Ramlibacter pinisoli: one gene and its partner. The protein of the gene in region 1 interacts with the protein of each later gene in a pairwise test. Links are inferred from orthologs where the notes say so. Each region holds a gene or a part of one and is shown on either strand. Other genes may lie near its edges. The genes, in order: ligA and leuS.

Region 1 (14,211 bases):
CGCGCCACCGGCGGCCTGCTCGACGAGCAGGACCTGGCCGAGCACCGCTGCGACTGGGTGCAGCCGCTGTCGGTGCGATTCCAGGGCGTCGAGCTGCACGAGATCGGCCCCAGCGGCCAGGGCATCGGCGCGCTGATGGCGCTGGGCATGCTGGAGCACCTGGACCTGCCTTCTGCGGGCCTGGACAGCGCGCTGTGGCACCACCTGCAGATCGAGGCCATGAAGCTGGCCTTCGCCGACCTGCAGGCCTACGTGGCCGACCCCGAGGCGATGCGTGCCGTCACCGCGGCCGACCTGCTCGCGCCCGCCTACCTGGCTGGCCGCGCCCGGCTCATCGACCCGGACCGCGCCGCGCCGGCTCGCCCCGGCTCGCCGCACAGCGGCGGCACGGTCTACCTCACCGCCGCCGACCAGCGCGGGATGATGGTCTCGTTCATCCAGTCCAACTTCAAGGGCTTCGGCTCCGGCGTGGTGGTGCCGGACACCGGCATCGCCCTGCACAACCGCGGCTGGGGCTTCACGCTGCAGCCCGGGCACCCCAACCAGGTGGCGCCCGGCAAGCGGCCGTTCCACACCATCATCCCGGGCTTCCTCACCCGCGACGGCCAGCCGCTGCTGGCCTTCGGCGTGATGGGCGGCTCGATGCAGGCCCAGGGACACGTGCAGGTGGCGGCGCGCATCGCCTGCCACGGCCTGAACCCGCAGGCGGCCAGCGATGCGCCGCGCTGGCGGGTGCGGGACGACAACCACACCGTGGCGGTCGAGTGGAACTTCCCGGCCGACGCCATCGAGGGCCTGCGCGCGCGAGGCCACGAGGTGTCGGTGGCGGCGCGGTTCGAGACCGAGTTCGGCTCGGCCCAGCTCGCCCTCAAGACCGCCAACGGCTACATCGCCGCTTCCGACCACCGCAAGGACGGCTGGCCGGTGGGGTTCTGAGCAGGGCTGTCGCTCAGTCGACGACCAGCTTGCGCTCGGTGATGAGCCGGCGCCAGCGCGCCGTGTCGGCCGCCACCATGGCGGCCATCTGCTGCGGCGTGCCGCCGGTGGCGGTGGCGCCCAGCAGCCCCAGGCGCTTCTGCAGCTCGGGGTCGCGCAGGGCCTCGTTGAAGGCAGTGTTGACGCGCGCCACCACGTCGCCCGGCGTGCCGCGCGGCGCGTAGATCCCGAACCAGTTGCTCACGTCGAAGTTCGCCAGCCCCTGCTCGTGCAGGGTCGGGATGTCGGGCGCGAACGGGAGCCGCTGCAGGCTGGTGACGCCGATGGCGCGCAACTTGCCGTCGCGGATGTGGCCCTGCGAGGTGACGTAGTTGTCCATCAGCATGTGCACCTGGCCCGACACCATGTCGTTGAACACCAGGCCGGTGCCGCGGTACGAGATGTGGGTCATGAACACGCCGGCCTGGGCCTTGAACAGCTCCCCCGCCAGGTGGCTGTTGGTGCCATTGCCGCTGGAGCCGAAGTTCAGGCGCCCCGGCCGGGCCTTGGCCAGCGCAATGAACTCGCGCAGGTTGGCCGCCGGCAGGGAGGTCGGCACCACCATCACCGCACTGGTGCGGGCCACGTCCACGACCGGAACGAAATCCTGCTCCACCTTGTAAGGCAGGCGCGGGTTCGTCACCACGGCGACCGAGTGCGTGCTGCCGGTGGCGATGAGCAGCGTGTAGCCGTCCGGGTCGGCCTTGGCCACCAGGTCGGAGCCGATCGTGCCGCCGGCGCCGGGCTTGTTGTCGATGACGATGGCCTGGCCCAGCCGGTTGGCGGCCTGCAGCGTGATGGCGCGCGCCAGCACGTCGGTGGCGCCGCCGGCAGGAAACGGCACGACCAGGCGCACCGGCCGCGACGGATAGGCGGACTGGGCTGCGGGCAGGCCCGGCATCAGGGCACCGGCGCAGGCGGCCAGCAGGAGGGAACGGCGCAATGGCTGTGGCATAGCCGCCATGGTGGCACAGCCGCAGCCCCGCGCGAGGCCGCGTGGCTCCCGCGTCAGCCCACCCAGCGCCGCGCGTTGCGCCAGATGCGCAGCCAGGGGCTGCTGGCGCTGGGGTCGCCGCCGGTCCAGCTCATCTGGATGTTGCGGAAGACGCGTTCGGCGTGCGGCATCATGGCCGTGAAGCGGCCGTCGGCCGTGGTCACTGCCGTCAGGCCACCGGGGCTGCCGTTCGGGTTCAGCGGGTAGGTCTCGGTGGGCTGGCCGTGATGGTCCGTGAAGCGCATCGCCGCGATCGCCTTCGCCGGGTCGCCCCGGTGGGCGAAGTTGGCGTAGCCCTCGCCGTGCGCCACCACGATGGGCAGGCGGCTGCCAGCCATGCCGGCGAAGAACAGGCTGGGCGACTCCAGCACTTCCACCTGCGACAGCCGGGCCTCGTAGCGTTCGCTGCGGTTGGTCGTGAAGCGCGGCCAGGCCTGCGCGCCGGGGATGATGTCGGCCAGCTCGGCCAGCATCTGGCAGCCGTTGCACACGCCCAGCGTGAAGGTGTCGGCGCGGCCGAAGAAGGCCTGGAACTGCTCGGACAGGCGCGGGTTGAAGGTGATGCTGCGCGCCCAGCCGATGCCCGCACCTAGCGTGTCGCCGTAGCTGAAGCCGCCGCACGCCACCACGCCCTTGAAGTCGTCGAGGCGGGCGCGCCCGGCCTGCAGGTCGGTCATGTGGACGTCGACCGCCTCGAAGCCCGCGGTGTCGAAGCAGTAGGCCATCTCGACGTGCGAATTGACGCCCTGCTCGCGCAGGATGGCCACGCGCGGACGGGCCAGGTTCAGGAACGGCGCTGCCACGTCCTCGGCCGGGTCGAAGGCCGGCGCGAATTGCAGGCCCGGATCGGCGGCGTCGCCGGCGGCGGCATGTTCCTGGTCGGCGCAGGCGGGGTTGTCGCGCTTCTGGCAGATCTTCCAGCTGACGCTGTCCCAGACCTGGTGCAGGTCGGACAGGCTGGCGCTGAACACCGCCTTGGTGTCGCGCCAGACCTGCACCTGGCCCTTGCCGACATCGAGCGCCGACGACGGCGGGCGGGTCTTGCCGACGAAGTGGCTGAAGCGGGACAGGCCGTGCTCGCGCAGCACCTGCATGACCTCGTTGCGTTCGGCGGTGCGCACCTGCAGCAGCACGCCCAGTTCCTCGTTGAACAGCGCCTTGAGCGTGAGCTCGTTGCGGCGCGGGGCGACCTGGCTGGCCCAGTTCTTGGCGTCGCCGAAATCGGCCCGGCTGTCGCTGATGCCGTCGCCCTCGGTCACGAGCAGGTCGACGTTGAGGCTCACACCCACGTGGCCGGCGAAGGCCATCTCGCAGGCGGCTGCGAACAGGCCGCCGTCGCTGCGGTCGTGGTAGGCCAGCAGCCGGCCCTGGGCCCGCAGCGCATTGACGGCCTCGACCAGGCGCACCAGGTCCTGCGGATCGTCCAGGTCGGGCACCTCGCCGCCAGGCTGGTCCAGCACCTGGGCCAGGATGCTGCCGCCCATGCGGTGCCGGCCCTTGCCCAGGTCGACCAGCACCAGCGTGGTGTCGTCGGTGGTGGCGTCGAGTTGCGGCGTGAGCGTGCCCCGCACGTCGGCCAGGGTGGCGAACGCGCTGACCACCAGGCTGACCGGCGAGGTGACCTTCTTCTGCGTGCCGCCGTCGGTCCACTGGGTGCGCATCGACAGGCTGTCCTTGCCCACCGGGATCGAGATGCCCAGCGCCGGGCACAGCTCCATGCCGACCGCCTTCACGGTCTCGTACAGCGCGGCGTCCTCGCCGGCCTCGCCGCAGGCGGCCATCCAGTTGGCCGACAGCTTGACGCGCGGCAGCTCGATCGGGGCCGCCAGCAGGTTGGTGATGGCTTCGGCCACGGCCATGCGGCCCGACGCCGCCGGGTGGATGGCGGCCAACGGCGTGCGCTCGCCCATGCTCATCGCCTCGCCGGCGAAGCCGCGGAAGTCGGCCAGCGTCACCGCGCAATCGGCCACCGGCACCTGCCACGGACCGACCATCTGGTCGCGGTGCGACAGCCCACCCACGGTGCGGTCGCCGATGGTGACGAGGAAGCGCTTGGAGGCCACGGTGGGATGGGCCAGCACGTTGATCGCCGCGGCCTCCAGCTCGACCCCGTCGAGGTCGATCGGCGGCACCTCGCGCCGCACGCTGCGCACGTCGCGGTGCATCTTGGGCGCCTTGCCCAGCAGCACTTCCATCGGCATGTCGACCGCGGCGGTGGCGTCCCGCGCAGCGCTCGCCCCTTCCGCTTCACCCAGGACGAGCTGGCGCTCGTCGGTCGCCACGCCCACCACCGCGAACGGGCAGCGCTCGCGCTCGCAGAAGGCGCGGAACTGCTCGAGCGACGCCGGCGCGATGGCCAGCACGTAGCGCTCCTGGCTCTCGTTGCACCAGATCTCCTTGGGCGCCAGGCCGGTTTCCTCGAGCGGGATCTTGCGCAGGTCGAAGCGGGCACCGCGGCCGGCATCGTTGGTGAGCTCCGGGAAGGCGTTGGACAGGCCGCCGGCGCCCACGTCGTGGATCGCCAGGATGGGGTTGCCGGCTCCCAGCGACCAGCAGTGGTTGATGACCTCCTGCGCGCGACGCTCGATCTCGGGGTTGCCGCGCTGGACCGAGTCGAAGTCGAGCTCGGCCGCGTTGGCGCCCGTGGCCATGGAGCTGGCCGCGCCGCCGCCCATGCCGATGCGCATGCCGGGACCGCCCAGCTGCACTAGCAGGGTGCCGGCCGGGAACTGGATCTTGGAGGTGAGCCCGGCGTCGATGCTGCCCAGGCCGCCCGCGATCATGATGGGCTTGTGGTAGCCGCGCACCACGCCGTCGACGGTCTGCTCGTAGGCGCGGAAGTAGCCGCCCAGGGCCGGCCGGCCGAACTCGTTGTTGAAGGCGGCGCCGCCCAGCGGCCCCTCCGTCATGATCTGCAGCGGGCTGGCGATGTGGGCGGGCCGGCCGTTCGGACTGTCCCACAGGCGCGACACCGAGAAGCCGGTGAGGCCGGCCTTGGGCCGGGCGCCGCGGCCGGTGGCGCCCTCGTCGCGGATCTCGCCGCCGGCGCCGGTGGAGGCGCCCGGGAACGGCGAGATGGCGGTCGGGTGGTTGTGCGTCTCCACCTTCATCAGCACGTGGTGCAGCGCCTCGCGGCGCTGGTAGGCCGCCGGGGCGTCGCCGCGCGCCGGCAGGAAGGCCTCGACCGGCGAGCCCTCCATCACCGCGGCGTTGTCCGAATAGGCGATGACGGTGTGCTGGGGATGGGTCTTGTGGGTGTGCCGGATCATGCCGAACAGGCTGGCCGGCTGCTTCTGGCCGTCGATGGTGAAGTCGGCGTTGAAGATCTTGTGCCGGCAGTGCTCGCTGTTGGCCTGGGCGAACATCATCAGTTCGACGTCGGTGGGGTTGCGCCCCAGGCCGCGGAAAGCCGCCTCCAGGTAGTCGATCTCGTCGTCGGCGAGCGCCAGCCCAAACTGGGTGTTGGCCCGCTCCAGCGCCGCGCGGCCGCCGCCGAGCACGTCGACGGCTTCCATCGGCTGCGGGTCGAGCTCGGAGAACAGCCGGTGGGCACCGGCGAGGCCGTCCAGCACGCTTTCGGTCATGCGGTCGTGCAGCAGTCCGGCGATGGCCTCCCGCTGGGCCGCCGACAGCGCGGCCTTGCCGCCCAGCAGGCCGCCCTTGAGCTGGACGCGGTACTCGACGGCGCGCTCGACGCGCCGCACGGCCAGGCCGCAGTTGTGGGCGATGTCGCTCGCCTTGGAGGCCCAGGGCGAGACGGTGCCCAGGCGGGGCGTGACGACGAAGAGCTCGCCGGCCGTGTCGCCGTCGAACGGCTCGCCGTAGGTCAGCAGCGCGGCCAGGCGCTCGCGCTCGGCCTCCGACGGTGCATGGTCCCAGGCGGCGAAGTGCACGAAGCGGGCGGAGACACCGCTGACCTTCTCGTGGACGGCCTGCAGCGCGGGAAGCAATTGCTGGACGCGGAACGCGCTGAGGGCACGGCCGCCCTCGAACTCGGTGATGTGCGGGGTCACTGTGAAACCTGTGGTGGGAACCTGGAGCGCGGGCCGCTGACTGGGGCGCGCGCGGAAACCCGGGATTTTACCGGGCACGGTCGCGTCGGCTGCGCCGGCGCAGGGGGTCTGGGATAATCGGGTCCATGAGCATCACGTTGAAGGACGCCGACGGCATCCAGGGCATGCGCACCGCCGGCCGGCTGGCCGCCGAGGTGCTGGACTACCTCACGCCCCACATCAAGCCCGGCATCACCACGCGTGAGATCGACCGGCTCGCCGCCGAGTGCATGAAGAAGCAGGGTTCGGTCTCCGCCACGCTGGGCTACCAGCCGCCCGGCTACCCGCCCTACCCGGCCTCGCTGTGCACCTCGGTCAACCACGTGGTGTGCCACGGCATCCCGAACGACAAGCCGCTGAAGAAGGGCGACATCGTCAACGTCGACGTCACCGTCATCAAGGACGGTTGGTTCGGCGACACCAGCCGCATGTTCACGGTCGGCGAGGTGTCCATCGCGGCCAAGCGCCTGGTCAACCTGACCTACGACGCCATGTGGCACGGCATCATGCGCGTCAAGCCGGGCATCCGGCTGGGCGACATCGGCTTCGCCATCCAGCAGTTCGCCGAGAAGAACGGCTTCTCGGTGGTGCGCGAGTTCTGCGGCCACGGCATCGGGCGCAACTTCCACGAGGAGCCGCAGGTGCTGCACTACGGCAAGCCCGGCACGCTGGAAGAACTCAAGCCCGGCATGACCTTCACGATCGAGCCCATGATCAACGCCGGCCGCAAGGAAGTGAAGGAGTTCGGCAGCGACGGCTGGACCATCGTCACCAAGGACCATTCGCTGTCGGCCCAGTGGGAGCACACGGTGCTGGTCACCGAGACCGGCTACGAGGTGATGACCCTGTCGGCCGGCAGCCCGCCTCCGCCGCCCTTCGTCAACGCCTGAGCCGCGCCGGCGCGCGGCGACCCCCGACATGAGTGCCGACCCGGCTGCCATCGACACCCCGGCCGCCACGGCGGCCTCGGTCACCGTGCTGCGCGATCAGCTCAAGGCGCGCAAGGCCGCCGTCAACGCCTCGCTCCTGCGCCAGGGCAACCCCACCCGCTCCATCGGCGCCATCCTGCGCCGCCTCGCCCGCCACGTCGATGCCACGCTGCGCGAGCTGTGGCGGTCCGGCGATCTCCCGCCCGGCTTCGCCCTGGTGGCGGTGGGCGGCTACGGGCGCGGCGAGCTGTTCCCGCATTCCGACGTCGACGTCCTGCTGCTGATGCCCGATGGCACCCACGCCGACGGCGACGACGCGCTCAAGCAGCGCCTGGAAGGCTTCATCGGCCGCTGCTGGGACACCGGCCTGGAGATCGGCTCCAGCGTGCGCACTGTCGGCGACTGCGTCACCCAGGCCGCCGCCGACGTCACGGTGCAGACCTCGCTGCTCGAGTCGCGCCTGCTGGCCGGCGACCGCCGGCTGTTCGCCGACTTCCAGCAGCGCTTCCGCGCCACCCTGGACCCGCGCGCCTTCTTCATCGCCAAGACGCTGGAGATGCGCCAGCGGCACACCAAGTTCGAGAACACGCCGTACGCCCTGGAGCCCAACTGCAAGGAATCCCCCGGCGGCCTGCGCGACCTGCAGGTCATCCTGTGGGTGGCCAAGGCAGCCGGCCTCGGCCACAGCTGGGACGATCTGGCCGCCAGCGGGCTGGCGACGCCGCTGGAGGCGCAGCAGATCCAGCGCAACGAGGCCGTGCTCAGCCTCATCCGCGCCCGCCTGCATGCCATCGCGGGCCGCCGCGAGGACCGGCTGGTGTTCGACCTGCAGACGGCGGTGGCCGAGGCGTTCGGCTACCGCAACGAGACCAGCCCCGACGGCCGCCTGAAGCAGCGCGCCAGCGAGGCGCTGATGAAGCGCTTCTACTGGGCCGCCAAGGCGGTGGCGCAGCTCAACCAGATCCTGCTGCTGAACATCGAGGAGCGGCTCAACCCGAGCGGCCACCACGCCGAGCCGATCAACCCGCGCTTCCTGAACAAGGCCGGCATGCTGGAGGTGGCCAGCGACGACCTGTACCAGCGCGACCCGCACGCCATCCTCGAGACCTTCCTGCTGTACCAGACCACGGTGGGCATCGAGGGCCTGTCGGCGCGCACCCTGCGCGCGCTGTACAACGCCCGCGACGTGATGGACGGGCGGTTCCGCAACGACCCGGTGAACCACGCCACCTTCAAGGCGATGCTGCTGCAGCCCAACGGCATCACGCATGCGCTGCGCCTGATGAACCAGACATCGGTGCTGGGCCGCTACCTGTGGGTGTTCCGGCGCATCGTCGGCCAGATGCAGCACGACCTGTTCCACGTCTTCACGGTGGACCAGCACATCCTGATGGTGCTGCGCAACGTGCGCCGCTTCTTCATCGCCGAGCATGCGCACGAGTACCCGTTCTGCTCGCAGCTGGCGGCCGGCTTCGACAAGCCGTTCGTGCTGTACATCGCAGCCCTGTTCCACGACATCGCCAAGGGCCGCGGCGGCGACCATTCGGAGCTGGGCGCGCAGGAGGTGCGGCACTTCTGCCGCCAGCACGCCATCGACTCGGGCGACTGCAAGCTCGTCGAATTCCTGGTGCGCGAGCACCTCACCATGAGCCGCATCGCGCAGAAGGAAGACCTGGGCGACCCGGCCGTCATCGCCAGTTTCGCGGCCCGGGTGGGCAACGAGCGCTGGCTGTCGGCGCTGTACCTGCTGACGGTGGCGGACATCCGCGGCACCAGCCCCAAGGTCTGGAATGCCTGGAAGGGCAAGCTGCTGGAGGACCTGTACCGGGCGACGCTGCGGGCCCTGGGTGGCCACGCGCCGGACAACGCCGCCGAGATCGAGGCCCGCAAGCGCGATGCGCTGGTGCAGCTGCAGCTGTTCGCGCTGCCGTTCGAGGCCCACAAGAAGCTCTGGGACACGCTGGACGTGGGCTATTTCATGCGCCACGACGCCGGCGAGATTGCCTGGCACACCCGGCACGTCTCGCGCCACGTCGGCACCACGCGCGCCCTGGTGCGCGCGCGCCTGTCCCCGGTGGGCGAAGGCCTGCAGGTGCTGGTCTACACACCCGACCAGCCCGACCTGTTCGCCCGCATCTGCGGCTACTTCGACCAGGCCAGCTTCTCGATCCTGGATGCCCGCATCCACACGGCCCGCAACGGCTACGCGCTCGACACCTTCCAGGTGGTGACCGCCATGCTGCCGGAGCACTACCGCGAACTGATCAGCATGGTCGAGTCCGAGCTGGAAGGCACCATCGGCCGCGCCGGCCCGCTGCCCACGCCCAGCCGGGGCCGGGTGTCACGCCGGGTGCGCAGCTTCCCGGTCGCGCCGCGCGTGCAGCTCGCGCCCGACGAGAAGGCGCAGCGCTGGCTGCTGTCCATCTCCGCCAGCGACCACGCCGGTCTGCTCTATTCGGTGGCACGGGTGCTGGCGCGCCACCACATCAACCTGCAGCTCGCCAAGGTCACCACGCTGGGCGAGCGGGTCGAGGACACCTTCCTGGTGGACGGACCGGAGCTCCAGCAGAACCGTCGGCAGATCGAGATAGAGACTGAACTGCTTGAAGCCTTGGCGGCATAGGCGCCAAAGCTTCAAGCAGTTCCGCGACCCAGGCAGGGAACCCCCTCTCCCCATCCCTCTCCCCCGAGGGGAGAGGGAGCGGACGGCCAACTGGCAACCAACGCCTGTCAAGAATCGGGGCGGAGGTGCGGCCTACGCCGTGCATGTGACTCGATGCGCCGGGGTAGCCGGAGCCATGAAAAACGGCGCCGGGGGAGGCCGGCGCCGTGGAACCCAGGTTGGGGCCGCCACCGGCCCTTTCCCCGAGGGAGCTCAACTTCAATAGGCCCGGGCGGGCAGGAACGCGCGGGTGCCGCCGGTGGCCCGGTACTGGGACCAGGCGGTCAGGAAGACCATGGACACGAAGCCGGCCAGGATGAGGGCCGGGTAGGCCGCCAGGATCTCGCCCAGGGAGTACTTCCAGTTCAGCGGACGGCCGATCCCCAGCATCGCCGCGTAGAACCAGGACACGCCCGAGACGGCACCGACGAAGATCGCCAGCATGCGCTGGTTGAACGTCAGCCGCATCAGCGCACCGGCACGCTTGAGCATCGGCAGCACGGTGTGGTGCAGCACCACCCCGTTGATCGTGAGCAGGACGACGATCGCGATCTTGGACTGCAGCTTGGGGTTGTTCAGGATTTCGGCGCCCTTGGTCCAGACGTCCATGGCCACGAGGCCCGAGCCGGTCAGCCACAGCACCAGCAGCGCCCGGACCAGCGTCTGGTGCAGGCCGCCGAGGTGTTTCTCATCCAGCGTCGCTGCACCGCCCGTCAGCAACCGTTTGACCATGTCGAGGTCGCTCATGAACACCAGACCGATGGCTACGCAACACGCGACCAGGTGCAGGTAGACCACGCCCATCCTTGCCAATTCCATATTCATCCAGGGACCCCTTCATCATTGGTTGGAATGCCCGTCCTCCGTGGACGGCGGGCCTGCACATCGCAGCGCCTGGGGTGCACTGTGGCGAAGCTCTGCAATTCAATCTGATGGGATTTGCAACTCGCTGTAGAGCTTCCGATGGACAGTTGGAGCGTTCTCCCTGTGCACTCTGCACATTTGCACCACGACGGGGACAGCTTCCAGTTACACAGTGGGGTAAATGCCCCGGCTGTCGGGGCGTCGAAAGAGGTCGCTGGCAGGCCTCAGTCGTCTTCGGCCGCGTCGATGTCGGGAAACAGCACGTCCGTGTAGCCGAAGCGGGAGAAGTCCCGCACCCGCATCGGGTAGAGCTTGCCCATCAGATGGTCACACTCGTGCTGCACCACGCGCGCATGGAAGCCGCTCACCGTGCGGTCGATCGGATCGCCGAAGGGGTCGAAGCCGGTGTACCGGATCGTTTTCCAGCGCGGCACGACCCCACGCAGGCCGGGCACCGACAGGCAGCCTTCCCAGCCCTCCTCCTCTTCCTCGCCGACCGGGGTCACCACAGGATTGAGCAGCACGGTGCGCGGCACGGCCGGCGCGTCCGGATAGCGGGGATTGACCGTGTCGGTGCCGAAGATCACCAGCTGCACGTCGACGCCGATCTGCGGCGCGGCCAGGCCGGCGCCGTTGACGGCCCGCATGGTGTCGAACATGTCGGCCACCAGCAGGTGCAGCGCATCGGTGTCGAAGTCGGGGACGGGCTGGGCGACGCGCAGCAGGCGCGGGTCGCCCATCTTCAGGATCTCGCGGACGGTCATGCCCGCAAGGATAGCGGCCGCGCCCGCGACGGCCGGCCCCACCCCGCCGTGGCAGTCAGCCGCCAGCCAGCAAGGCCCGCAGGCCGTCCTCGTCCAGCACCGGGATCCCGAGTTCCCTCGCCTTGTCGAGCTTGCTGCCGGCCTCGGCGCCCGCCACCACGTAGCTGGTCTTCTTGCTCACCGATCCGGCCACCTTGGCGCCGGCGGCCTCCAGCAGGTCCTTGGCCTCGTCGCGGCTCAGGGTCGGCAGGGTGCCGGTGAGCACCACGGTCTGGCCCGCCAGCGGCCGCGGCGCCTGCACCGCCGGCGCGCCCTCCTCCCAGTGCACGCCGCCGGCACGCAACTGCTCGACGACCTCGCGGTTGTGCGGCTGGGCGAAGAAGGTGTGGATGCTCTCGGCGACCACCGGCCCGACGTCCGGCACCTCCAGCAGCTGCTCGACACCGGCGTCCAGGATGGCGTCCAGCCCGCCGAAGTGGCGCGCCAGGTCGCGTGCCGTGGCTTCGCCGACGTGCCGGACGCCCAGCGAATAGAGGAACCGCGGCAGGGACGTCGCCTTCGACTGCTCCAGCCCCGCGAGCAGGTTCTGCGCCGACTTGTCGCCCATGCGCTCCAGGGCCACCAGGTTGGCCAGGCCGAGGCGGTACAGGTCGGGCAGCGTCTTGACGACGCCGGCATCGACCAGCTGGTCGACCAGCTTCTCGCCCAAGCCTTCGATGTCCATCGCCCGCCGCTGGGCGAAGTGCAGCAGGGCCTGCTTGCGCTGGGCACCGCAGAACAGCCCGCCCGTGCAACGGTAGTCGGCCTCGCCCTCCTCGCGCACCGCCTCGCTGCCGCAGACCGGGCAGCGGCGCGGCATCGTGAACTGGGGGGCATCCTGCACCCGCTTGTCGGGCACGACGGACACCACCTCGGGGATGACGTCGCCGGCCCGGCGCACGATGACCGTGTCGCCGACCCGCACGTCCTTGCGGCGGGCCTCGTCCTCGTTGTGCAGCGTGGCGTTGGTGACCGTGACGCCGCCGACGAACACCGGCGCCAGCTTGGCCACCGGCGTCAGCTTGCCGGTGCGCCCCACCTGCACCTCGATGGCCTCGACGGTGGTCAGCTGCTCTTGGGCCGGGTACTTGTGCGCCACCGCCCAGCGCGGCTCGCGGGTGACGAAGCCCAGGCGCTTTTGCAGCGCAAAGCCGTTGACCTTGTAGACCACGCCGTCGATGTCGAACGGCAGCCGGTCGCGCTCTTCGCCCACGGCCTGGTGGAACGCCACCAGGTCGTCGGCGCCCTGGGCCAGCGTGGTGCGCGCCGAGACCGGGAATCCCCAGGAGCGCAGCGTCAGCAGCGCCTCGTAGTGGCTGTGGAAGTCGGGGCCGCCCTGCTCCGCCGGCGTGACCTCGCCCCAGCCGTAGGCGAAGAACGACAGCGGCCGCTGGCGCGAGATGGCGGGGTCGAGCTGGCGCACCGCGCCGGCCGCGGCGTTGCGCGGGTTGACGTAGGTCTTCTCGTTCTTCTGGCCGGCCGCGATCTTCTGGCGCTGCTGCTCATTGAGCCGCTCGAAGTCGTCGCGCCGCATGTAGACCTCGCCGCGCACTTCCAGCACGGCCGGGGCGTCGCGTGGCAGCCGCAGCGGCACCTGGCCGATGCCGCGGATGTTCTGCGTGACGTCCTCGCCGATCTCGCCGTCGCCGCGGGTGGCGGCCTGCACCAGCACGCCGTTCTCGTAGCGCAGGTTGATGGCCAGGCCGTCGAACTTCAGCTCGGCGACGTACTGCACCGGCGGCTCCGATGCCGCCAGCCCCAGTTCGCGCCGCACCCGGGTGTCGAAGTTGCGCGCGCCGCTCGCCTCGATGTCGGTCTCGGTGCGGATCGACAGCATCGGCACCCTGTGGCGCACCTTGGCGAAGCCGTCCAGCACGGCGCCGCCGACCCGCCGGGTGGGCGAATCGGGCGTGGCCAGCTCGGGATGCCGCTCCTCCAGCGCCTGCAGTTCCTGGAACAGCCGGTCGTACTCGGCGTCGGGGATCTCCGGTTCGTCGAGCACGTAGTAGCGGTGGGCGTGGTGGTGCAGCAGCTCGCGCAGCGCCTCCACGCGCTCCTGCACCTGGGCGGAGGCAGTCATGGTCTAGCTGAAAAGGCGGCGCGCCTGCGGCGAGCCGGCAGCCAGGTCGCGCGACTCGAGCGTGTCGTACAGGCCCTCGAGGTCGGCGCCGATCACGTCCAGGCCCTCGGCCTGGATCACCTGGCCGTTGTCGTCGGTGAGGGCGCCGTCCATGGACTCGGCCAGGGCGGCCGCCGCGTCGCGCATGCGCTGGAACGGCTGCTCGGCGCGGTGCACCTGCGGCACGTCCAGGCTGAGCGTCACTTCGCGGATGGCCGACTGGGCCGGGTCGTCGGCCAGGGCGGCCTGGGTGTCGAACGACAGTACCAGGATGGGCGGCTGGCCCTGCGTGCCCGAGGGCAGCACCATGCGGCCGGGAATGACGCCGGCGACGAAGCCCAGCCGGGCGGCGTTCTGGTGCACGTAGCCCGGACTCCAGGCGGAATTGCGGGCCCGCAGCGTGAAGCCGAGCTGGGCATCGTGGTCGCCGGCGAACTGGTCGAGCTCGCGGGCGCGCGCCACCTCGTGCAGCATTTCGGGAAACTCGGGCGCGCCGTTCACCGCGTCGGCGAAGGCCTGGGTCTTGACCACGAACTCCGAGTACTCGATCTCGTTGAGCGCACCGGTGCGGTTGGCCATCTGCACCCCGGCCTGGAAGGCGGTGTAGCGCTGGCCCGGCTGCGGCGTCTCCCAGTGCTGCGTGCCCTCGTTGCAGCCTTCGACGGCGAACGGCTTGCTGCCGGCGCGGCGGGTGGCCGGCAGCGCCGCGATGGCGGCCTCGCCGGAGACCGGCGACTCAACCGGGATCGGGGCCAGGACGTCGATCAGTGCATCCAGCCCGGGCTTGCGCTCGGGCATGGGCAGGGGCGTGTC
Region 2 (14,419 bases), on another replicon or contig:
GAACAGGAACGGGATGGCGCTGGAGGCCATCAGGTGCTCGATGGTCAGCGGCTGGAACTCGGCGCGCCGGCCGGGCCGGTTCCAGGCCTCGCGGGTCGCGCCGTCGGCGCCCTGGCAGAAGGTCCAGTGCACGCCGGAGGTGTAGCTGGAGGCGGTGACGGCGACGGTGTCCAGCACCCCGCTGGCCAGCGCCGCCTCGATGCCGGCCAGCGAGACCACCCGGTGCAGGGTGTCCACCAGCGGCATGGTGTCGAGGATGGCGCCCTCGCGCCGCGCCCGGCCCCACAGGTTGACGGCCGCCACCAGGCGCGAGAAGCGCACCCAGCGCGGCACGTGCAGCGCGTAGACCTCGCGGCTGCGCAGGCGCAGCCAGAAGGCGCACAGCGCGTCGAAGGCCGCCAGCCCCGACGCCGCATGGCCGGCCAGCGCGGCCACGTTGAGGGCGCCGGCCGAGGTCCCGACCAGCAGCCGGAACGGGAAGCCCTCGGCGCGCCCCGGCTGCAGCCGCAGCATCGAGGCCAGCGCCTTGAGCACGCCGACCTGGTAGGCCGTGCGGGCGCCGCCTCCCATCAGCACCAGCGCCGGCAGCGGCCGCGCGGCGCGATGGGGGTTCGCAGGATGCATCGTCTCCGGGCTCATCCGGCCCATGGTAGAGCAGGGCGATGGTTGCCCGGACCACCGTCACGCCGACGGCGAGCCCGGCAGGGTGTCGCACTGCGGCACCGCCGCCATGGACTGCAGCGCTTGCGTCGGGCCTCGGCGATCTCGCCAGCAGCAGGCCGTGGAAGTCGGGCCGCGGAAAGTACGCGCTGACTCTTTGGTGGCTGGGGGGCCGGCGCAGGTCGGCGTGCTGGGCAGGGGAGGGCCGGCGGCGATCCGGGGCTGCCGGCGCGGCGGCCGCGCCGGCCGCCTGCTGCCCCATCCGCAGGAGGCGTCCTACACCGCTGGGCCGACCTGTCCGACACGGCCGATGAGGTCGTCTGCCTACGATGGATTTTCCATCGGGAGCGTCACGCCTTCCATGGAGCGCAAGGAGCCCTTCCCCCCATGATCCATCTCGCGAACGATCCGAACGCCAGTCGCCTGAGCTGGCGCCCGAGCGCCGCCACGGGCGGGAAGTCGGCTCCCAGTGAACAGCCGCTGCGGCGGGCCCGTCCGGGCCATGCGTGGCCATTCCTCAGTCCGCATGCCAACCGGGCCGACCGCCCGACCGGTGCGCGCAACCCCAGCAATGACAGCGGCAGCTAGGCGCCGCACTCCCGAGGTTTCCACCATGCTGACCGAATCCAAGAGCCCGAACAAGTTCGCCGACGTGCCGAGCGACAAGCCGCAAGGCGACCGCGTCGAGCACGCCAACCTGGAGCGCCCGGGCGCCCAGGCCCATCCGCGTGCCAAGGCCCGCACCGGCGACTGGAGCCAGTCCACCCGGCGTGCTGCCTGGCAGTGGCATTGAGACGGAGCCCGCGTGCGCACCTGTGACGCACCGACCAGCGAGCGGCCCTGCGGGGCCGCTTCGTTTTGGGGCCGGCAGCGGCGCTGCTTTTTTGTTTCCGCCTGCGCGAAGCCGTTGCTTTACCCGGGACCCCCGGGCATAGTGGGTCGCAAGTAGTACGCAAGACCGTCGTCCCTCGTCCCGCCGGTCGCCCGGTGGGCTTTCCAACCCGAGTGAACCAGGAGGCTATCAATGAACCTGACGATCAGCGGTCACCATCTCGAAGTTACCCCCGCACTGCGCAGTTACGTGACCACCAAGCTCGATCGCATCACCCGCCACTTCGACCAGGTGGTGGATATCAAGGTTCTACTCTGCATCGAGAAGCAAAAGGAGAAGGAACGACGACAGCGCGCCGAGTGCCGCATCCACGTCAAGGGCAACGACATGTTCGCCGAGAGCTCCCACGAGGACCTCTACGCCGCCCTCGACGAGCTGGTCGACAAGCTCGACCGGCAGGTGGGCCGCCACAAGACCCGCATGCAGGACCACCACCACCCCGCGCCCAAGCGCGTGATGTAGGCGGCCAACCGGCGCACCAGAGGGCCCTGCGGGGCCCTTTGTCGTTTTCCCGTCGCAAAGCTCGGCGGGATCGGTGGCCGTCCGGGTTTGCCCGGGGGCCGGGTGCATAATCGCCCCGGACCATGAACCGCCTCGCCGCCATCCTGCCTCCCGCTCAGGTGCTCGTGAGCGTCGAGGCCACCAGCAAGAAGCGCGCATTCGAAGAGGCGGGCCTGCTGTTCGAGAACCTGCACGGCCTCTCGCGCGCCCTCATCACCGACAGCCTGTTCGCGCGCGAGCGCCTGGGCTCCACCGGCCTGGGCCACGGCGTCGCCATCCCGCACGGCCGCATCAAGGGCCTGAAGGCGCCGATGGCCGCGCTGTTCCAGCTGGCCAACCCGATCGGCTTCGACGCTCCCGACGAGCAGCCGGTCAACCTGCTCATCTTCCTGCTGGTGCCCGAAGCCGCCACGCAGAAGCACCTGGAAATCCTGTCCGAGATCGCCGAGCTGCTGTCGGATGCGCCGTTGCGGGAGAAGATCAAGGCCAGCAACGACGCCACGCAGCTGCACCAGCTGATCGCCACCTGGCAGTCCGCGCAGCCCGCGTGACGTGAAGCCCACCGTCGTCAGCGCCGACGTCCTGTTCGAGGACCACCGGGCACAGCTGAAGTGGGAGTGGGTGGCCGGGCTCGGCGCTTCCGAGCGCCGCTTCGACGAGGTGGCCGTGCGCGCCGCCCGTTCGGGCGCCGACCTGGTCGGCTACCTCAACTACATCCACCCGTACCGAGTCCAGATCCTGGGCGAGCGCGAGGTCGCCTACCTCACCAACGCCACCGCCGACGACTGCGCCCGCCGGATCGCGCGCATCGTCACCCTCGAGCCGCCGGTGCTGGTGCTCACCGACGGCCAGGCCGCGCCCGAGGCCCTGCTGTCGATGTGCGAGCGGGCCCAGATCCCGATGTTCGCCACCCCGGAGCCGTCGGCCTTCGTCATCGATGTGCTGCGTGCCTACCTGTCCAAGCACTTCGCCGAGCGCACCTCGATGCACGGCGTGTTCATGGACATCCTGGGCCTGGGCGTGCTGATCACCGGCGAGTCGGGGCTGGGCAAGAGCGAGCTCGGCCTGGAACTGATCACGCGCGGCAATGGCCTGGTGGCCGACGACGCGGTCGACCTGTACCGGGTGAACCAGACCACCATCGAGGGCCGCTGCCCCGAGCTGCTGCAGAACCTGCTGGAGGTGCGCGGCATCGGCCTGCTCGACATCCGGGCCATCTTCGGCGAGACCGCGGTGCGCCGGAAGATGCGGCTGCGGCTGATCGTGCACCTGGTGCGGCGCGAGACGCTGGAGCGCGACTACGAACGGCTGCCCTACGAGCCGCTCACCCAGGACGTGCTGGGCGTACCGGTGCGCAAGGCGGTGATCCAGGTGGTGGCCGGCCGCAACATCGCCGTGCTGGTCGAGGCCGCGGTGCGCAACACCATCCTGCAGCTGCGCGGGGTCGACACCTACCAGGAGTTCGTCGAGCGGCACCGCCGCGCGATGGAAAAAGGCAGTTGAGGCCAGCCCTCGACTAGAAACGCGCGAGGCGCCGGCGCCTCAGCGCCGCACCGGCCGGTTGGGGCAGTCCTGCTTGGTGCAATGGGCGTACAGCGACAGCGCGTGGTCGGCGATCGCGAAGCCCTTGGCCTGGGCGACCGCGTGCTGGCGCTTCTCGATCTCGGCGTCGTAGAACTCCTCGACCCGGCCGCAGTCGAGGCACACCATGTGGTCGTGGTGCGTGCCCTCGTTCAGCTCGTACACCGCCTTGCCGCTCTCGAAGTGGCTGCGCGAGAGGATGCCGGCCTGCTCGAACTGGGTGAGCACGCGGTACACCGTGGCCAGGCCGATGTCGGAGCGCTCCTCCAGCAGCACGCGGAACACGTCTTCCGCCGTCATGTGCCGCTGCGATCCCTTCTGGAACACCTCCAGGATCTTCAGGCGCGGCAGCGTCGCCTTCAGGCCAGTGTTCTTCAGTTCGTCGATGTTGGTCATGGGGGTCTGCCGGGACGGGCCGCGAGGGGGTCCCGCTACAATGATTCGATCATATCGCCTGCCTGTTTCCCCATGCCCCCGCGCACCTCCCGCTTCCTGCGGCCCGGTCTCGTGCTGGCCGCCTGCGCGCTGGGCGCGGGCTGTGCCAGCGTCGACAACGCGACCCGGCCGATCGCCAACGCCATCACGCCCTACAAGGTCGAGGTGGTGCAGGGCAACTTCGTGTCGAGCGAACAGGTCGAGCTGCTCAAGCCCGGCATGTCGCGCCAGCAGGTGCGCGAGCTGCTGGGCACCCCGCTGCTGACCAGCGTGTTCCACGCCGACCGCTGGGACTACGTGTTCACGCTGCGCCGCCAGGGCGTCGAGCCGCAGCGGCGCAAGCTCACCGTGTTCTTCAAGGGCGAGGGCCTGGAGCACTTCGAGGGCGACAGCATGCCCAGCGAGGCCGACTTCGTCGCCTCCATCGGCAGCAAGCGCGCGCTGGGCAAGGTGCCGGTGCTCGAGGCCACCGAGGACCAGCTCAAGCGCAACAGCAAGCCGGCCGCGCCCGAGGCGGCGCCTGCGCCTGCGCCCGAGCCGCCGCTGCCCGCCAGCTACCCGCCGCTCGAGACCACGGGGCGCTGACCGCATGGCGACCAAGACCACGACTCCCCAGCACCAGGTCGCAGTGGCCGGCGCCACCGGCCGCATGGGCCACATGCTCATCGAGGCGATCCGTGCCGCCGACGACTGCCAGCTGGCCGGCGCGCTCGACGTCCCGGCCAGCCCGGCGATCGGCAACGACGCCGCCGCCTTCCTCGGCGTCGCCAGCGGCGTGCCGGTGGTGGCCGACATCCGCACCGGCCTGGCCCGGGCCAAGGTGCTGATCGACTTCACCCGGCCCGAGGGCACGATGGCGCACCTGGCGGCCTGCCGCGAGCTGGGCCTCCATGCGGTGATCGGCACCACCGGCTTCAGCGACGACCAGAAGGCCCGCATCGCCGAGATCGCGCGCGACATCGCCATCGTCATGGCGCCCAACATGAGCGTGGGCGTCAACGTGACCATGAAGCTGCTGGAGATGGCGGCCAAGGCGCTGTCGACCGGCTACGACATCGAGGTGATCGAGTCCCACCACCGGCACAAGGTCGATGCGCCGTCCGGCACCGCCCTCAAGATGGGGGAGGTCATCGCCGGCGCCCTGGGGCGCGACCTGAAGGAATGCGCGGTCTACGCCCGCGAGGGCGTCACCGGCGAGCGCGATCCGTCCACCATCGGCTTTGCCACCATCCGTGGCGGCGACATCGTGGGCGACCACACGGTGCTGTTCGCCGGCACCGGCGAGCGCATCGAGATCACGCACCGCTCGGCCAGCCGCGCCACCTACGCCCAGGGCAGCCTGCGGGCCGTGCGCTTCCTGGCCGGCCGGACCAGCGGCCTGTACGACATGTTCGACGTCCTCGGGTTGAGGTAGGCCGGGCGCCGGCCCCGGCGCGTTGAGGGGCGAGGGAGGAAGCCATGGATGCACTGCAGCTGTTCGGCCAGGCCGACGGGATCACCCGCGTGGTGGCACTGCTGCTGCTCGGCATGTCGGTGGCCAGCTGGGTCGTCATCCTCTGGAAGGGCTGGCTGCTGCACCGCGCCGCCGCCGACGTCGGCCGCTCCACCGCCGCCTTCTGGCAGGCTCCCGCCCTGGCCGAGGCGCGCCAGCGGGTGGCCGGTTTCGACCGCGAGCAGTTCGTGCTGCCGCTGGTCGATGCCACGGTCGCCCAGCCCGGCGGTTCGCTGGCCGCCGCCGGCGACCGCAGCCAGCAGCTCACGCGGGTGCTGCGCGACGCCCTGCACGGCATCCTCGACAAGCTGACATTCGGCCAGGTCCTGCTGGCCACGGTGGGTTCGACGGCGCCGTTCGTCGGCCTGCTCGGCACCGTCTGGGGCATCTACCACGCGCTCACCGGCATCGCCGCCGCCGGCCAGATCAGCATCGACAAGGTGGCCGGTCCGGTCGGCGAGGCGCTCATCATGACCGCCGCCGGGCTGGCCGTCGCCATCCCGGCCGTGCTGGGCTACAACATCTTCGGCCGCCGCATCGGCCGCATCGAAGCCGACCTGGAAGGCTTCGCCCGCGACCTGCGCGAGCTGGTGGTGCACCACCACGTCAACGGCGGGGAGACGGCCGCATGAGCTTCGGCCGCCTCGAGCGCAGCGAGGGGCCGCGCCCCATGAGCGACATCAACGTCACCCCGCTGGTCGACGTCATGCTGGTGCTGGTGGTCATCCTCATCATCACGGCGCCGCTGATGGCCAGTTCGCTGCGCCTGGACCTGCCCAAGGCCGAGGCGGCCAAGCCGGGCGATGCGCCGCGCTTCGTCACCGTCGGCCTGGACGCCCAGGGCGGGCTGTTCCTGGACGACAAGCCGGTCGATCCGCAGCAGCTGGGCGCCCGGCTGGCCGAGGTCGCGCAGCGCGGCCCCGACACCGAGGTCCAGCTGCGCGCCGACCAGGCCGTGCCCTACGGCCGCATCGTCGACGTGATGGGCGCGGCGCAGAAGGCCGGGCTGCAGCGCATCGGCTTCGTCGCCGACCCCGCCAAGTGATGCTGCCGCGCTGATCGCCCTGCGGGCGGCCGGCATGTCACCGGCGGCAACGCCTGAGGTCCCCGGCCTGCGCCGCCTAGAATTCCGCGCATGCAAGACAAGTACAACCACCTCGAGGTCGAGCGCGCAGCCCAGGCGCACTGGACCGGGCGCGATGCCTACCGCGTCGTCGAGGACGCGAGCAAGAAGAAGTTCTACGCCTGCTCGATGCTGCCCTACCCGAGCGGCAAGCTGCACATGGGCCACGTGCGCAACTACACCATCAACGACATGTTGACGCGGTACCTGCGCATGAACGGCTACAACGTGCTCATGCCGATGGGCTGGGACGCCTTCGGCCTGCCGGCCGAGAACGCGGCGCTGAAGAACGGCGTGCCGCCGGCCCGCTGGACGTACGAGAACATCGCCTACATGAAGGGCCAGATGCAGGCCATGGGCCTGGCCATCGACTGGTCGCGCGAGGTCGCCACCTGCGACCCCAGCTACTACAAGTGGAACCAGTGGCTGTTCCTGAAGATGCTGGAAAAGGGCATCGCCTACCGCAAGACCCAGGTCGTCAACTGGGACCCGGTCGACCAGACCGTGCTGGCCAACGAGCAGGTGATCGACGGCAAGGGCTGGCGCACCGGTGCCCCGGTCGAGAAGCGCGAGATCCCCGGCTACTACCTGAAGATCACCGACTACGCGGCCGAGCTGCTCGACCATGTGCAGCACCGGCTGCCCGGCTGGCCCGAGCGGGTCAAGCTGATGCAGGAGAACTGGATCGGCCGCAGCGAGGGCGTGCGCTTCGCGTTCCCGCACACCATCCGCGATGCCGCCGGCCACCTCATCGGCGACGGCCGCCTGTACGTCTTCACCACCCGGGCCGACACCATCATGGGGGTCACCTTCTGCGCGGTCGCGCCCGAGCACCCGCTGGCCACCCACGCCGCCCGCAACAACCCCAAGCTGGCCGCGTTCATCGAGGAGAGCAAGAAGGGCGGCACCACCGAGGCCGAGCTCGCGCTGCGCGACAAGGAAGGCCAGCCCACCGGGCTGCAGGTGGCGCACCCGATCACCGGCGAGCCGGTCGACGTCTGGGTCGGCAACTACGTGCTGATGGGCTACGGCGACGGCGCCGTCATGGGCGTGCCCGGCCACGACGAGCGCGACTTCGCGTTCGCGCTCAAGTACGACCTGCCCATCATGGAGGTGGTGCACGTCGACGGCGAGACCTACGACTACCGCCACTGGCAGGACTGGTACGCCGACAAGGAGCGCGGCGTCACCATCAACTCCGACATCTTCAGCGGCTTCGGCTATGAGGAGGCGGTGAACGCGGTGGCGCACGCCCTCGAGCAGAAGGGCCTGGGCGAGAAGAAGACCACCTGGCGCCTGCGCGACTGGGGCATCAGCCGCCAGCGCTACTGGGGCACGCCCATCCCCATCATCCACTGCGCCGAGCACGGCGCGGTGCCGGTGCCCGAGAAGGACCTGCCGGTGGTGCTGCCGCAGGACTGCGTGCCCGACGGCAGCGGCAACCCGCTGAACAAGCGCGAGGACTTCCTCGCCTGCGCCTGCCCGGTGTGCGGCAAGCCGGCGCGGCGCGAGACCGACACCATGGACACCTTCGTCGACTCGTCCTGGTACTTCATGCGCTATTGCGACCCGTCCAGCGACGACGCCATGGTGGCCAGCGGCTCGCAGTACTGGATGCCGATGGACCAGTACATCGGCGGCATCGAGCACGCCATCCTGCACCTGCTGTACGCGCGCTTCTGGACCAAGGTGATGCGCGACCTCGGCCTGATCGCCATCGACGAGCCGTTCACCAAGCTGCTCACCCAGGGCATGGTGCTGAACGAGGCGTTCTCGCGCACCACGACCGGCAAGCAGTACTTCTGGGCCCACGACCTGGACATCGTGCGCGACGAGCACGCCAAGGTGGTCTCGGCCACCGCCCGGGCCGACGGCAAGCCGGTGGCCTACGAGGGCTGGACCACGATGTCCAAGTCCAAGAACAACGGCGTCGACCCGCAGGACCTGATCGAGAAGTACGGCGCCGACACCGCGCGCCTGTACACCATGTTCACCGCCCCGCCCGAGGCCACGCTGGAGTGGAACGACGCCGCGCTGGAAGGCAGCTACCGCTTCCTGCGCCGGGTCTGGGCGTTCGGCCACCGGCTGGCGCAGGGCGACGCCGTCGCCGGCCAGGCCAAGGCGCTGCGCAACCTGGCCGGCCTGGGCAAGCCGGCCAAGGCCCTGCGGCGCGAGGTGCACGCGGTGCTCAAGCAGGTCGACTACGACTACGCCCGCATGCAGTACAACACCGTGGTCTCGGGCGCGATGAAGATCCTCAACGCACTGGAGGACGACAAGGGCTCCGGCGACGCCGGCGCCGACGCCGCCCGGGCCGAGGGCTTCGGCATCCTGCTGCGGGTGCTGTACCCGGTCACGCCGCACCTGACCCACACGCTGTGGCAGCAGCTCGGCTACGAGACGCTGCACGGCGACCTGCTCGACGCGCCCTGGCCGCGCATCGACGAACAGGCGCTGGTGCAGGAGGAGGTCGAGCTGGTGCTGCAGGTCAATGGCAAGCACCGCGGCACCATCTCCGTGCCGGCCACGGCCGACAAGGCCGAGATCGAGCGGGTGGCGCTGGCCAGCGAGGGCTACCAGAAGTTCGCCGCCGGCGCGACGCCCAAGAAAGTCATCATCGTGCCGGGCCGGCTGGTCAACCTGGTCGTGTGATGCGGCGCCGCCTGCTGCTGGCCGTCGCGCCCGCCGTCCTCGCCGGCTGCGGCTTCGAGCTGCGCCGGGCGCCTGACTTCGCCTTCAAGTCCATCCTCATCACCTCCGGCTCGGCGGTGTCGACCGACCTGCGGCGCAACCTGTCCTCGGTGCCCGAGATGCAGGTGCTGCCCCTGAGCGGGCGGCCCGACCAGGCGCAGGTCATCCTCGACGTGCCGGAGGAGCGGCGCGAGCGGGTGGTGGTGGGCGTGAACGCCTCCGGCCAGGTGCGCGAGCTGCAGCTGCGCATCCGGATGAAGTTCAAGCTGCGCACGCCGCAGGGCAAGGAACTCATTCCCGAGACCGAGCTGCTGCAGCAGCGGGACATCAGCTTCAACGAAACCGCGGTGCTGGCCAAGGAGGCCGAGGAAGGCCTGCTCTACCGCGACATGCAGAACGATTTGGTGCAGCAGTTGATGCGGCGCCTGGGCGCCATCAAGTCCCTGTAAATCCGGCCGGACGAGGCGTTCTCTGACGCCGGCCCGGGCCGTGCCGGCCTAGAGTGACTCAACCGGGGCTGCGTCCCCGAGGAGAGCCGCCATGGACAGCCAGGTCGGACCCGGCAGCCAGGACTTCGTCGCCCTCGAGGCGCGGTTCGGTGCCCGCAACTACCACCCGGTGCCGGTCGTGGTCGACCGCGCCCTCGACTGCCTGGTCTGGGACGTCGAGGGGCGCGAGTACATCGACATGATGGGCGCCTATTCGGCCGTCAGCCACGGCCACCTGCACCCGCGCGTCGTCGCCGCAGCGCAGCGCCAGCTGCACAAGGTCGCCGTCACCTCGCGCGCCTACCACGGCAACACGCTCGGACCCTTCCTGGCCAAGCTGTGCACGCTGGCCGGCTTCGAGCGAGCGCTGCCGATGAACACCGGCGCCGAGGCGGTCGAGACGGCGATCAAGTGCGCCCGCCGCTGGGGCCACCGCGTCAAGGGAATCCCCGACGGCCAGGCCGAGATCCTGGTGGCGCGCAACAACTTCCACGGCCGCACCACCACCATCGTGGGCTTTTCCAGCGAGCCCGAGTACCGCGCCGGTTTCGGCCCGTTCGCACCCGGTTTCCGTCACTTCGACTTCGGCGACATGGCCAGCGTGCGGGCGGCGGCCACGCCCAACACCTGCGCCGTGCTGGTCGAGCCGATCCAGGGCGAGGCAGGCGTTGTGCTGCCGCCGCCGGGCTTCTTCGCCGAGCTGCGGGACTGGTGCACGGCCCACCGCGTGCTGCTGGTCGACGACGAGGTGCAGGCCGGCCTGGGCCGCACCGGCAAGTGGTTCGCCTTCGAGCACGAAGGCATCCGCCCGGACGCGCTGATCCTGGGCAAGGCGCTCGGCGCCGGCCTGTTGCCGGTCAGCGCCTTCCTGGCCGATGCGCCGGTGATGGACGTGTTCGATCCCGGCAGCCACGGCTCCACCTTCGGCGGCAACGCGCTGGCGGCGGCGGTCGCCCTCGAGGGCCTGCGGGTGCTGGAGGACGAGCGGCTGGTCGAGCGCGCCGCCCAGCTCGGCCCGCACCTGATGCAGCGCCTGCAGGAGGTGCAGCAGGCAGCCGGGCCGCTGATCCGCGACGTGCGCGGGCGCGGCCTGTGGGTCGGCGTCGACATCGATCCGGCGCACGGCAACGCACGCCGACTGGTCGAGCAGCTGGCGCGCAACGGCGTGCTGTCCAAGGAGACCCACGAGACGGTGATCCGGTTCGCGCCGCCGCTCACGATCAGCGCCGCGCTGATCGACCGCGCGACCGCGATCTTCCGCGACACCGTCGCGGCCTGGAGGGCCGGCCGCGACTAAACTCGCGGCCATGCAGCTTGCCGCCGCCCAGCTGAACGCCCACCTGCAGAAGGGGCTGCGCTCGCTCTACACCCTGCATGGCGACGAGCCGCTGCTGGTGCAGGAAGCGGCCGACGCCATCCGCGCGGCGGCGCGCGTGCAGGGCTACACCGAGCGCACCGTGCACACGGTGGCCGGCGCGCACTTCGACTGGAGCGAGGTGCTGGCGGCGGGCGGCTCGCTCAGCCTGTTCGCCGAGCGCCAGATCGTCGAGATCCGCATCCCGACCGGCAAGCCCGGCAAGGAGGGCAGCCCGGCGCTGCAGCAGCTGGCCCAGGACGCCCAGGGCAACGACAGCACGCTGACCCTGGTGCTGCTGCCGCGGCTGGACAAGATGACGCGCGGCGGCGCCTGGTTCGGCGCGCTGGAGAACTTCGGCGTGACCATCCAGCTCGACCCGATCGAACGCGGCGCGCTGCCGCAGTGGATCGCCCAGCGCCTGGGCCGCCAGGACCAGCGCGTGCGCGGCGGCGAGGAGGGCCAGCGCACGCTGCAGTTCTTCGCCGACCGGGTCGAGGGCAACCTGCTGGCGGCGCACCAGGAGATCCAGAAGCTGGGGCTGCTGTACCCGGGGGGCGAGCTGTCGTTCGAGCAGGTCGAGAGCGCAGTCCTCAACGTGGCCCGCTACGATGTCTTCAAGCTGTCGGAGGCCGTGCTGGGCGGCCAGGTCGCGCGCGTGCAGCGCATGCTGGACGGCCTGCAGGCCGAGGGCGAGGCCGAGGTGCTGGTGCACTACACCCTGGCCGAGGACATCCGCGCCCTCAAGCGGGTCCGGGACGCGATGGGCGAGGGCCGGCCGCTGCCGGTGGCGCTGCGCGAGCAGCGCGTGTGGGGCCTGAAGGAGCGCCTGTTCGAGCGCGTCCTGCCGCGCCTGTCGGCCACCGCGCTGGACAACCTGCTGCACGGCGCGCACGTGGTCGACGGCATCGTCAAGGGCCTGAAGGCGCCCGGCTGGCCGACCGACGGCTGGCAGGCGCTGCAGCGCCTGGCCCTGCAGCTGTGCCAGGAATGCGGGGCCCAGCAGGGGCCATCCCCGCGTGGGAAAATCCCGGCGTGAACGCAAGAACGAACGCCTCCACGCTGGCGGCCGGTGCCGCTGCGCTGCCCCCCGACGAGGCCCTCGCGGCCAGGGGCGGCCCGGCGCCGCTCGACCTGCCCGACTACATGCAGGCGCTGGGCCGGCAGGCGCGCCAGGCCAGCGCGCGCCTGTCCGCCGCCAGCGCCGCCGAGAAGAACGCGGTGCTGCGGGGCATCGCCGTCCGGCTGCGCGCCTCGGGCGAGGCGCTGGCCGCCGACAACGCCCGCGACCTCGAGCGGGCCCAGGCCGCCGGCCTCGCCGCGCCGATGGTCGATCGGCTGCGGCTCACGCCGAAGATCCTGGAGACGCTGGCGCAGGGCTGCGAGCAGCTGGCCGCGATGCCGGACATCATCGGCGAGATCCGCGGCATGACCCAGCAGCCCAGCGGCATCCGCGTCGGCCAGATGCGCGTGCCGCTCGGCGTGTTCGGCATGGTCTACGAAAGCCGCCCCAACGTGACGATCGAGGCCGCCAGCCTGTCGATCAAGAGCGGCAACGCCTGCATCCTGCGCGGCGGCTCGGAGGCGATCGACTCCAACCGGGCGCTGGCCCGCCTGGTGCGCGCCGCGCTGGCCGACGCCGGCCTGCCCGAGGACGCGGTGCAACTGGTGCAGACCACCGACCGCGAGGCGGTCGGCCAGCTGATCGCCATGCCGCAGTACGTCGACGTCATCATCCCGCGCGGCGGCAAGGGCCTGATCGAGCGCATCAGCCGCGACGCCAGGGTGCCGGTCATCAAGCACCTGGACGGCAACTGCCACGTCTACGTTGACGACCCCTGCGACGTGGCGATGGCGGTCACCATCGCCGACAACGCCAAGACCCAGAAGTACAGCCCCTGCAACGCCAGCGAGGGCCTGCTGGTGGCGCGCGCCGTCGCCGCCGACTTCCTGCCGGCCATCGGCGCGGTGTATGCGGCCAAGGGCGTCGAGATGCGCTGCGACCCCGAGGCGGCCGCCATCCTGGCCCGCGTCGGCGGCGCCGACGTGCGGCCGGCCACCGAGCAGGACTGGTCCGAGGAGTACCTGGCGCCCATCATCAGCATCAAGATGGTGGCCGGTCTGGACGAGGCCATCGCCCACATCAACCGCTACAGCAGCCACCACACCGACGCCATCGTCACGCGCGACCACGTGCACGCCCAGCGCTTCCTGCGCGAGGTCGATTCGGCCAGCGTGATGGTCAACGCGAGCACCCGCTTCGCCGACGGCTTCGAGTACGGGCTGGGCGCCGAGATCGGCATCAGCACCGACAAGTTCCACGCCCGCGGCCCGGTCGGCATCGAAGGCCTGACCTCGCTGAAGTGGGTGGTGCTCGGCCAGGGCGAAGTGCGCACCTGACCGCCCCGATGGCTGACTATTGGCCCGGCTGCGGCTGGCAGTTCCTGCGCTCCGATGCCGACGGCCAGCTGGTCGTCACCGACGACTTCCTGCGCCACCTGCTGCAGCGCCCCGAACTGGCGCCGCTGCCCGAGTCCTGCGCCGCCGAACGCGCGCTGCACCAGGAGCTGCTGGCGCAGCCGCGCCAGGCGGTCGGGACGGCGCGGCTGGCCGCCCTGGCCGACCCCGATGCGGCGGACAACTACGCCGTCTGGCTGCGCTTCCGCGAGCGCCTGCTGGCGCGGCCGACGCTCGAGGGCAGCTACCTGCAGCTGTTCCAGCGCGACGTCGACGTGCCGCCGCTGCTGGTGCACCAGCTCACGCAGGTGCTGCTGCGGCAGGTGCTGGGCGAGGACGCGACGCCGTTCCAGGCCCGCGCCGCCGAACTGCTGTTCCGGCCCCAGCGCATCGCCGTCCAGGGCGACGGCCAGGTGATGGCGGCCGACGAGGAGACGGTGGAGAGCCAGGCGCTGGCCGCCACGCCCGGCTCGCTGGTCGACCTGCTGCGGCAGGCCGGCGCGACGCCGCGCGAGGCCGAGCTCGACGTGCTGGGCGAGGCCAACGCCGGCCAGTACTGGGAGCGCAGCGAGGCGCACGACCTGGTGGTGCAGCTCAATCACGGCCAGCCGGCGCTGGCCGCCCTGTGCGAGGTGATCGAGCGCTGGATCGGGCACTTCCTGGGCGTGCGGGTGCGGGTGGAGGTGGCGCGCGAGATCGACGAGGACCAGTGGGTCTGGCACGTCGGCCTGGACGCGCAGGCCAC

The links.
Region 2: the proteins of ligA (region 1) and leuS interact in binary tests that used the Escherichia coli proteins (3 or more experiments, as listed by UniProt). The link is inferred for Ramlibacter pinisoli from one-to-one orthologs.

What each region holds. Positions count from the first base shown.
Region 1 is NZ_WSEL01000009.1:43,549-57,759, reverse strand. What follows is about bases 10,828-13,789. They hold ligA (NAD-dependent DNA ligase LigA), read right to left. Parts: upstream 13,360-13,789; coding sequence 11,296-13,359; downstream 10,828-11,295. Other genes in these bases: GON04_RS14720 (cell division protein ZipA C-terminal FtsZ-binding domain-containing protein), read right to left, coding at 13,363-13,789; def (peptide deformylase), read right to left, coding at 10,828-11,240. Also shown: GON04_RS14760 (gamma-glutamyltransferase family protein), read left to right, coding at 1-936; GON04_RS14755 (Bug family tripartite tricarboxylate transporter substrate binding protein), read right to left, coding at 950-1,930; purL (phosphoribosylformylglycinamidine synthase), read right to left, coding at 1,984-5,982; map (type I methionyl aminopeptidase), read left to right, coding at 6,108-6,911; GON04_RS14740 ([protein-PII] uridylyltransferase), read left to right, coding at 6,940-9,573; GON04_RS14735 (hypothetical protein), read right to left, coding at 9,832-10,437; more of def, read right to left, coding at 10,701-10,827; more of GON04_RS14720, read right to left, coding at 13,790-14,211. UniProt on the Escherichia coli protein: DNA ligase that catalyzes the formation of phosphodiester linkages between 5'-phosphoryl and 3'-hydroxyl groups in double-stranded DNA using NAD as a coenzyme and as the energy source for the reaction.
Region 2 is NZ_WSEL01000007.1:16,548-30,966, forward strand. The notes cover bases 6,367-9,536. They hold leuS (leucine--tRNA ligase), read left to right. Parts: upstream 6,367-6,696; coding sequence 6,697-9,336; downstream 9,337-9,536. Other genes in these bases: GON04_RS14210 (ExbD/TolR family protein), read left to right, coding at 6,367-6,606; GON04_RS14220 (LPS-assembly lipoprotein LptE), read left to right, coding at 9,333-9,536. Also shown: GON04_RS14165 (patatin-like phospholipase family protein), read right to left, coding at 1-639; GON04_RS14170 (hypothetical protein), read left to right, coding at 1,274-1,453; hpf (ribosome hibernation-promoting factor, HPF/YfiA family), read left to right, coding at 1,685-2,014; GON04_RS14180 (PTS sugar transporter subunit IIA), read left to right, coding at 2,137-2,604; hprK (HPr(Ser) kinase/phosphatase), read left to right, coding at 2,606-3,556; fur (ferric iron uptake transcriptional regulator), read right to left, coding at 3,596-4,030; GON04_RS14195 (outer membrane protein assembly factor BamE), read left to right, coding at 4,103-4,654; dapB (4-hydroxy-tetrahydrodipicolinate reductase), read left to right, coding at 4,659-5,483; GON04_RS14205 (MotA/TolQ/ExbB proton channel family protein), read left to right, coding at 5,528-6,193; more of GON04_RS14210, read left to right, coding at 6,190-6,366; more of GON04_RS14220, read left to right, coding at 9,537-9,824; rocD (ornithine--oxo-acid transaminase), read left to right, coding at 9,916-11,160; holA (DNA polymerase III subunit delta), read left to right, coding at 11,171-12,256; GON04_RS14235 (glutamate-5-semialdehyde dehydrogenase), read left to right, coding at 12,364-13,617; GON04_RS14240 (DUF6352 family protein), read left to right, coding at 13,626-14,419.